Geotalea uraniireducens: one gene and its partners. The protein of the gene in region 2 interacts with the protein of the main gene of each other region in a pairwise test. Links are inferred from orthologs where the notes say so. Each region holds a gene or a part of one and is shown on either strand. Other genes may lie near its edges.

What was found.
Region 1: the proteins of QMN23_RS13575 (region 2) and ftsA interact in binary tests that used the Escherichia coli proteins (3 or more experiments, as listed by UniProt). The link is inferred for Geotalea uraniireducens from one-to-one orthologs.
Region 3: the proteins of QMN23_RS13575 (region 2) and ftsZ interact in binary tests that used the Escherichia coli proteins (3 or more experiments, as listed by UniProt). The link is inferred for Geotalea uraniireducens from one-to-one orthologs.

The regions. Positions count from the first base shown.
Region 1 is NZ_AP027151.1:3,679,041-3,681,998, forward strand. The notes cover bases 1-2,802. They hold ftsA (cell division protein FtsA), read right to left. Parts: upstream 2,119-2,802; coding sequence 883-2,118; downstream 1-882. Other genes in these bases: ftsZ (cell division protein FtsZ), read right to left, coding at 1-840; QMN23_RS17190 (cell division protein FtsQ/DivIB), read right to left, coding at 2,133-2,802. Also shown: more of QMN23_RS17190, read right to left, coding at 2,803-2,958. UniProt on the Escherichia coli protein: Essential cell division protein that assists in the assembly of the Z ring. May serve as the principal membrane anchor for the Z ring.
Region 2 is NZ_AP027151.1:2,904,685-2,907,823, forward strand. The notes cover bases 108-3,090. They hold QMN23_RS13575 (rod shape-determining protein), read right to left. Parts: upstream 2,130-3,090; coding sequence 1,086-2,129; downstream 108-1,085. Other genes in these bases: QMN23_RS13570 (glycosyltransferase family 2 protein), read right to left, coding at 108-940; QMN23_RS13580 (peptidylprolyl isomerase), read left to right, coding at 2,324-3,090. In the rest of the region: more of QMN23_RS13570, read right to left, coding at 1-107; more of QMN23_RS13580, read left to right, coding at 3,091-3,139. UniProt on the Escherichia coli protein: Forms membrane-associated dynamic filaments that are essential for cell shape determination. Acts by regulating cell wall synthesis and cell elongation, and thus cell shape.
Region 3 is NZ_AP027151.1:3,677,648-3,680,634, forward strand. Bases 157-2,987 are described here. They hold ftsZ (cell division protein FtsZ), read right to left. Parts: upstream 2,234-2,987; coding sequence 1,079-2,233; downstream 157-1,078. Other genes in these bases: QMN23_RS17175 (radical SAM protein), read right to left, coding at 157-888; ftsA (cell division protein FtsA), read right to left, coding at 2,276-2,987. Outside these bases: more of QMN23_RS17175, read right to left, coding at 1-156. UniProt on the Escherichia coli protein: Essential cell division protein that forms a contractile ring structure (Z ring) at the future cell division site. The regulation of the ring assembly controls the timing and the location of cell division.

The DNA of each region.
Region 1 (2,958 bases), 770 kb from region 2 along the record:
GCTGGCGGCATCAAATTCATCCATGGTCATCGAGGACGAACCGGAGATATTGACCAGCACCCCTTTGGCGCCGGAGATATCGATCTCTTCGAGGAGCGGGCTCGAAATGGCCTTGGTCGCCGCCTCAACGGCCCGGTTGTCGCCGTTGGCCATGCCGATCCCCATCATCGCCATGCCGCGTTCGCTCATGATCGCCTTGACATCGGCGAAGTCGACGTTGATGAGGCCGCTGGTGGTGATCAGGTCGGAAATCCCCTGTACCGCCTGGCGCAGCACATCGTCGGACGGCTTGAACGCATCGAGGATCGACATGCTCTTGCCGGCCAGCCCGAGCAGCCGGTCGTTCGGAATGACGATCAGCGAATCGACATGCTTCTTCAGCTCGCGAATCCCCTCTTCGGCCTTGGCGAGGCGCTGTTTCCCTTCGCGGCTGAACGGCTTAGTCACCACGCCGACCGTCAGGGCGCCCACTTCCTTGGCCGCTTCGGCGATCACCGGCGCGGCGCCGGTACCAGTACCGCCCCCCATACCGGCGGCAATGAAGATCATGTCCGCACCCTTGAGCATTTCGGTCAACTGCTCCCGGTCTTCGAGGGCTGCCTCACGGCCGCGGTTCGGGTCGGCGCCGGCCCCCAGCCCCTTGGTCAGCTGCCGGCCGATCTGGAGCTTGGTCGGCGACTGGGAGTTCCGCAGCGCCTGGACGTCGGTGTTGGCGACGATGAAATCGACGCCGTGAATCTGGCAGTCGATCATGGTGTTGACCGCGTTGCCGCCGCTCCCCCCAACCCCGATGACCTTGATCTTGGCAACCTGCTCAATGCTTTCGTCAAATTCGAACATACCCTACCCCCTTTTGGTTATCTGCAGCCGATGCATTGTAAGTTAGAAAAATTCGCCGAACCATTCCTTCATCCGCCGCGTCACCCGACGGAACATGTTCTCGTCGGTCTGCGCCGTCGGAAACTCGCGGATGCCGATATTCTTGCTCCCGTAGACCACCAACCCCACCCCGGTGGCATAGACGGGGGAATTGACCACGTCGACGATCCCGCCGATCTGCTGCGGCAGCCCACGCCGCACCGGCAGGTTGAAGACCTGCTCGGCCAGTTCCGGCATCCCTTCGAGGATGGTGGTACCGCCGGTGATCACCACCCCGGAGGCAATCAGATCCTCGAAACCGGACTTGACGATCTCCCGGTTAACCAGGGTGAAGATCTCCTCGACCCGCGGCTCGAGAATCTCGGCCAGCAGCTGGCGGGAAAGGACCCGCGGCTTGCGGCCGCCGACGCTCGGCACCTCGATCGTTTCGTCCTTGCCGACGATGGAGGTCAGACAGCAGCCATATTTCTGCTTGATCTTCTCCGCCTCGGCCATCGGCGTCCGCAAGCCGACGGCAATATCGTTGGTCAGGTGATTGCCGCCGAGGGAAAGCACCGCCGTATGCTTGATGGCGCCATCGACAAAGATGGCGATGTCGGTGGTCCCGCCGCCGATATCGACCAGCGCCACCCCCAGCTCTTTCTCGTCGGCCGAGAGGACCGATTCGGAGGAAGCCAGCTGTTCGAGAACGATGTCGGCGACGTCGAGCCCGGCTCGATTGCAGGCTTTGACAATGTTCTGGGCACTGGCCACAGCGCCGGTGACGATGTGCACCTTCGCTTCGAGCCGCACCCCGCTCATGCCGAGCGGCTCGCGGATGCCGTCCTGATCGTCGATGATGAATTCCTGGGGGAGGATGTGAATCACTTCGCGATCCATCGGGATGGCAATCGCCTTGGCGGCATCGATCACCCGCTTTACGTCGTCGGAGGTCACCTCCCGGTTCTTGATGGCGATCACCCCCTGGGAGTTGAACCCCTTGATGTGCCCGCCGGCAATCCCGGCGTAGACCGAGCGAATCTCGCAGCCGGCCATCAGTTCCGCCTCTTCGATCGCCTTCTTGATGGAGGCTACGGTGCTCTCGATATTGATCACCACCCCCTTGCGCATGCCGCGCGACGGGCTGGTGCCGATCCCGACGATGTCGATGCCGTCCTCGGTGACATTGCCGACGATTGCACAAATCTTGGTGGTGCCGATGTCGAGCCCTACGATTAGATTGTCTCTTCTTGCGGACATGCTCCCCCCTCCGTTTATCCCTTTTTCACAATGATCTTGTCATGGTAGTCGAGGTCGATATATTCCACCGCCGCCAAGGCTCCCTGGAGATCGCCGTAGATCTTGGCAAAACGGGCCAGTTTCTCTTCGAAGCCGTCATTTCCCAGCCGGACCGGCACGCCACCGGCAGCGGTGAAGAGCGTGAACCCGAACCCCTTGTCGGTATGAATCTCCGATACATCCGCCAAATTGAACGCCTTGCCGTTCCTGAGCAGATCCATCAATGCTGCCGCCGCGGTAAGGGTCTGCTTCGTGCCGGCCGGATCCCGGGCCAGATCGTCCTCGCTGACACCGGTAATGACCGGAAAGTTGAGGCTGTCCCCCTGCGTCAGCGGTTTGAACACTTCCCCTTGGGCGTCCATGTAATAGAGCAGCCCCAGGTTGACGATCGCTACCGGCTGGCGCTCCACCACCTCGATGGCCAGCGTGTGGGGGAAATAGCGCCGGACATTGACCTGTTTGACCCAGGGATTCTTTGCCAGCTGCTCGCCGATCCGGCGCAGCTGCAGCCCGAGCATCGGATCGCCGGCCCGGACCCCGGCCTCGGTGATGACTTCGTTCCGGCTCAGACGATGGAGCGGCGACACCTCGACGGTCTCCAGTTTCAGGAAGGTAGTCCGGGAAACGAGGCGGTATGCCTCGTAGCCGATGCCACCGACGGCCGCCACCCCCAGCACGCCACAGACTGCCCGACTGGCCCAGGTGACGAATGGCCGCCAGTTGATCGGCTTCCGTTCCTGCTTGACCCGGTTCTTGTTCCGGGATGGTGCTGGTGCCAGCCGTGTTTTGACGTGGAGATCG
Region 2 (3,139 bases):
GGGCGTCGGCAGGGAAAAGCCGGCTCAGCAGTTTGCGAGTCTCAGCGGCGGCAAAAAAGCGCGGAATCTTCTCCAGGGCGACGGTACGATGGAGCTTTCCGTAACCATGCTCGTGGAGCAGACGATAAAGCTTACCCTGGGCCAGGACGACAAACCGGTGGCCCATCCGGGCGCCGCGCAATATAACCGTGAACTCTCGGCGAACCTCCTCGGGATCGGCATCCCGGGCCAGACAGAGGCAGAACGACTCCTCCCCACCCCAGCGCTCTTCATAGACGGCCGCACTATGCCGCTCCAGCTCCTGGCGCCTGGCCAGCGAACCGAGCGGTGCCTCCTCGACGCAGATAACGCTACTCCCCGCCACGGTGCAGGTAAGGTAACCATGCCGCAGTGACCGGCGGGAGTAATCCTTGAGGCACCAGAGGGCGCCATCCAGTCCTTCGTCAAATCCTCCCTGGCACGCGAACAGCTCTTTCCTGATCAGCATGGCGGCAAACGAGCCATGGCCGATCTCGGTTGCCGACGCCAACGGCCGCCGGCGCAGTTTAGCCGGCGGCGCCCCGGCCGGTTCCAGCAGCTGCGGCACGATCAGGCCGACTTCGGCACGGCTGTCGGCCAGTTCGAGCATCGGTTCGAGCCAGCCGTCGGTAACGGTCGTGGTATTGCGCACCACGATCGCATATGGCGCTTCGGCCCGGGCCAAGCCGCGGTTAATTGCCCGGACGAACCCCTGATTGATACTGTTTTTCAGAAACAGCGCCCGCTCCCCCAGAAGCTCGGCAAACTCTTCCAGCAGCCGCTCCGATTCCCGGTCACAACCATTATCGATCAGGATCAGACGAGCTGTCGGACAGGTATTGAGCAGCCCCACCAGACAGGCGCGGGTCTCGACGGGACGGTTCCAGACGGGGACGATTATGTCGACGGTGAAGGATTCCATCAGGTTATCGGCAAAACAGTGAGAGGTTCGTTGGCATAAACAAAACCGCACCGGTGACGGCATCCGGAGGCAAGTGCCCCGGGAACCGGCATCGATGCGGTCAGCCGTTGACGGCCGGCGGAAACTCCGGCCAAGGTTCGGACGATCAGGAGGTTACGGCGACACGACGGAGCAGATTCAGCTCGTCGAGCACCTTGCCGGACCCGAGGACGACGCAGGAAAGCGGATCTTCGGCGGTAACCACCGGCAGCCCCGTTTCTTCGCGGAGCAGCGAATCGAGATTGCGCAGCAGGGCACCACCACCGGCCAGGACGATCCCCTTGTCGACAATATCGGCGGCCAGCTCCGGCGGCGTCCGCTCCAGACAGATGCGCACCGCATCAACGATGGCGTTGACCGGCTCCGAAAGCGCTTCGCGAATCTCGTCCGAATTGATTTCGGTGGTCTTGGGAATCCCCGATACCAGGTCGCGCCCCTTGACCTCCATGGTCCGCACTTCGCCGCCCGGATAAGCTTCGCCGATCTCGATCTTGATGATTTCGGCCATCCGGTCGCCGATGAGCAGATTGTACTTGCGCTTGATGTACTGAACGATCGCTTCGTCCATCTTGTCGCCGCCGACCCGGACCGACTTGGTCAGCACGATGCCGGCCAGGGAGATGACTGCCACCTCGGTGGTCCCGCCGCCGATATCGACGATCATGTTGCCGGAAGCCTCGGTGATCGGCAGGCCGGCGCCAATTGCTGCCGCCATCGGCTCTTCGATCAGATAGACCTCGCGGGCGCCGGCCGATTCGGCCGACTCCTTGACGGCCCGCTTCTCCACCTGGGTAATGCCGGAGGGAACGCAGATCACGATCCGGGGCCGGACCAGGGTCTTGCGGTTATGGACCTTATGAATGAAATAGCGGAGCATCTCCTCGGTGATGTCGAAATCGGCGATAACCCCGTCCTTCATCGGCCGGATTGCCGTGATGCTCCCCGGAGTCCGGCCAAGCATCTTCTTGGCTTCCATCCCCACCGCCAACACCTTCTGTTGGCCGCTATTCATCTTCTGAACGGCAACCACCGACGGTTCACGGACGACAATCCCCTTCCCCTTCAGGTAAACGAGGGTATTGGCAGTGCCGAGGTCAATAGCCAAATCATTAGAAAAAAGCCCGAACAGGGCATCGAAGATCTTGAGCATGACTGCATTCCTTTCAAGTATACGGAAACTATGTTTTTTCGAAGCGTTGAATCGTAGCAGAAAGGTTGTGGCCATGCAAGCGGGAAAAGCTGCCGGTATCGTGCATATTGCTTTTGCCGGGCAATTATATTAGTATGCGAAGCCATTGTTTCACGGTCGGAATAGATCCCTGCGGCATAAAGGAGTCCTCGCGAATGCTTGGCATCATGCGGAAGTATCAGCAGTCCATCGTCATCAAGATCGTCTTCGGCATCATTGTTCTCAGCTTCATCGGCACGATCTTCCTCGTCTGGGGCAGAGGGGAGGGGCAGCTCACCCCTTCCAGCTATGTCGCCAAGGTCGATGGCACCAAGATCAATTACGAAGAATTTCAGCGGACCTACTACCGGCTGCGCGACATCTATTCCCAAATCTACGGCCAGTCACTCACCCCCGAGATCGAAAAACAGCTCGGCCTGAAGAAACAGGCGCTCAACTCGCTGATCGATGCCATGCTGGTCCGCAACGCCGCCGAGGATATGGGCATCAAGGTTTCCAAGGACGACGTGCAGCAGGCCATTGCCGCCATGCCCGCCTTCCAGAAAAACGGCGCTTTCAATTTCGACCTGTACGTCCAGTTGCTCCGGGCCAACCGGATTTCCCCCGACGACTTCGAGAAAAGCAAGCGGACGGACCTGATGATCAAGATGGCCGAGGACAAGATCAAGGCTCGTGCGCAGGTATCCGACGAGGAGGCCCTCCAGTATTTCCGCAAGAAGAACGACAAGATAGATATTCTCTTCAGTTCGTTCTCGCCCGACGATGTCAAAGGGGAAATCAAGCTGACCGATCAGGAATTGAACGACTTCCTCGCCAAGAACCAGAACGACTTCAAGACTCCGGAAGAAGTCAGCATCGCCTATGTACTGATCGACCCGCTCAAGCTCGGCGGCAACGTCCAGGTTTCCGATGCCGACATCCAGTCATGGTATCAGAAGCATCTCGACGAGTACCAGGGGAAAGGCGGGCTG
Region 3 (2,987 bases), 770 kb from region 2 along the record:
GACGAGACCGATCTTCTGCCGGTGCTGCAGACCAGCCGTCGCCGCCTCCTCGAGCGCCGCGAGAGACCGCTGCCGGTAGGGAAGATAGATGAAGCCGGCGGCGCAGAAGCGGCAACCGCGCGGGCAACCCCGGGAAACCTCGACCAGGTACATGTCGGAAAATTCCGTATCGGGGGTAAGGACTTCCGACACCGTCGGCCGCCGATCCGGCTCTGCCAGGAAACAGCGGTCGACCTCGACCGGGCAGCCGTCGCGCCGGCTGCGGTCGGCGAGCCGAAAACCATCGTAGCTGATGTTATAGGCCGCCGGGATATAGCAGCCGGGTAGCCGCCCGGCTGCGGTCAGCAGCTCGTGGCGGTCCATTCCCTGCTGCCGCAGCAGTTCGAAGAGCGGCGGGAAGATCGTCTCGGCTTCGCCCAGGCAGATCAGATCGAGGAAGTCGGCCACCGGTTCCGGATTGAGAAACAGCGCCGCCCCCCCGGCGATGACCAGCGGCTGGCTGGCGCCCCGCTCGCTGCTCCGTGCCGGGATGCCGGCCAGGGAGAAGATCAGCGGCAGGTGGAGATAGTCGCTTTCAAAGGAGACGGAAAAGGCGATCAGATCGAAGGAGGAGAGCGGCTGCTGCGACTCGAGGGAGAGGAGCGGCGTCCCTCCCTTCCGGTATTCCCGCAATTCGTCGGCATCGGGAAGAAAGGCCCGCTCGCAGAGGATGTCGGGCTCGGCATTGAACAGCGCGTAAACCGTCTGGAAGCCGAGATTGCTCATCGCCACCGGGTAGCGGTTCGGGTAGACGAGACAGACGGTCAGTTTACCGCCGCGGCGTTTCGGGACCGCCCCCTGCTCCCGGGCGAGCAGCTGCCGGTATTTTTCGACGATTTTCCACGACATGGGGAAAACGTATCATGATCGGGCTGTTTCAGGGAAGGGAAAAGGCAACCGGACCGGCGGCACGGAACGAGGTTCACGGCCGGGGTGAGGAAAAAAAGACCCGGCCCCCCGGGAGGGGGTAAGAGGGAGGCCGGGCAATGAAAGCATGCACAGGGGGTCCGGTCCGCGGAGAACCGGACGGGTCGTTTCGTTAGTCGACAGACTTCCGCAGGAAGGTCGGGATATCGTACTGATCCTCTTCATCGGCAAAGAACGCCTTCTGTCGCGACACCCCTGTTTCCCGCTGCTGCCGCTCGCGGATAAAGGTCGGTACTTCCAGCTTCGGCTCCTGGCGGGCGGCAATGGCGGTCACGCTTTTCATCTCCTGCCGGCCTTTTTCGAGGTCGAACCGGTCGCCGAAGCCGGTGGCGATGGCGGTAATCTTGATGTTGTCGCCGAGGGATTCGTCAATCACCAGACCGACGATGATATTGGCATCCTCGTGGACCTTCTCGTGAATGATCCGGCTGGCGGCATCAAATTCATCCATGGTCATCGAGGACGAACCGGAGATATTGACCAGCACCCCTTTGGCGCCGGAGATATCGATCTCTTCGAGGAGCGGGCTCGAAATGGCCTTGGTCGCCGCCTCAACGGCCCGGTTGTCGCCGTTGGCCATGCCGATCCCCATCATCGCCATGCCGCGTTCGCTCATGATCGCCTTGACATCGGCGAAGTCGACGTTGATGAGGCCGCTGGTGGTGATCAGGTCGGAAATCCCCTGTACCGCCTGGCGCAGCACATCGTCGGACGGCTTGAACGCATCGAGGATCGACATGCTCTTGCCGGCCAGCCCGAGCAGCCGGTCGTTCGGAATGACGATCAGCGAATCGACATGCTTCTTCAGCTCGCGAATCCCCTCTTCGGCCTTGGCGAGGCGCTGTTTCCCTTCGCGGCTGAACGGCTTAGTCACCACGCCGACCGTCAGGGCGCCCACTTCCTTGGCCGCTTCGGCGATCACCGGCGCGGCGCCGGTACCAGTACCGCCCCCCATACCGGCGGCAATGAAGATCATGTCCGCACCCTTGAGCATTTCGGTCAACTGCTCCCGGTCTTCGAGGGCTGCCTCACGGCCGCGGTTCGGGTCGGCGCCGGCCCCCAGCCCCTTGGTCAGCTGCCGGCCGATCTGGAGCTTGGTCGGCGACTGGGAGTTCCGCAGCGCCTGGACGTCGGTGTTGGCGACGATGAAATCGACGCCGTGAATCTGGCAGTCGATCATGGTGTTGACCGCGTTGCCGCCGCTCCCCCCAACCCCGATGACCTTGATCTTGGCAACCTGCTCAATGCTTTCGTCAAATTCGAACATACCCTACCCCCTTTTGGTTATCTGCAGCCGATGCATTGTAAGTTAGAAAAATTCGCCGAACCATTCCTTCATCCGCCGCGTCACCCGACGGAACATGTTCTCGTCGGTCTGCGCCGTCGGAAACTCGCGGATGCCGATATTCTTGCTCCCGTAGACCACCAACCCCACCCCGGTGGCATAGACGGGGGAATTGACCACGTCGACGATCCCGCCGATCTGCTGCGGCAGCCCACGCCGCACCGGCAGGTTGAAGACCTGCTCGGCCAGTTCCGGCATCCCTTCGAGGATGGTGGTACCGCCGGTGATCACCACCCCGGAGGCAATCAGATCCTCGAAACCGGACTTGACGATCTCCCGGTTAACCAGGGTGAAGATCTCCTCGACCCGCGGCTCGAGAATCTCGGCCAGCAGCTGGCGGGAAAGGACCCGCGGCTTGCGGCCGCCGACGCTCGGCACCTCGATCGTTTCGTCCTTGCCGACGATGGAGGTCAGACAGCAGCCATATTTCTGCTTGATCTTCTCCGCCTCGGCCATCGGCGTCCGCAAGCCGACGGCAATATCGTTGGTCAGGTGATTGCCGCCGAGGGAAAGCACCGCCGTATGCTTGATGGCGCCATCGACAAAGATGGCGATGTCGGTGGTCCCGCCGCCGATATCGACCAGCGCCACCCCCAGCTCTTTCTCGTCGGCCGAGAGGACCGATTCGGAGGAAGCCAGCTGTTCGAGAACGATGTCGGCGACGTCGAGCCCGGCT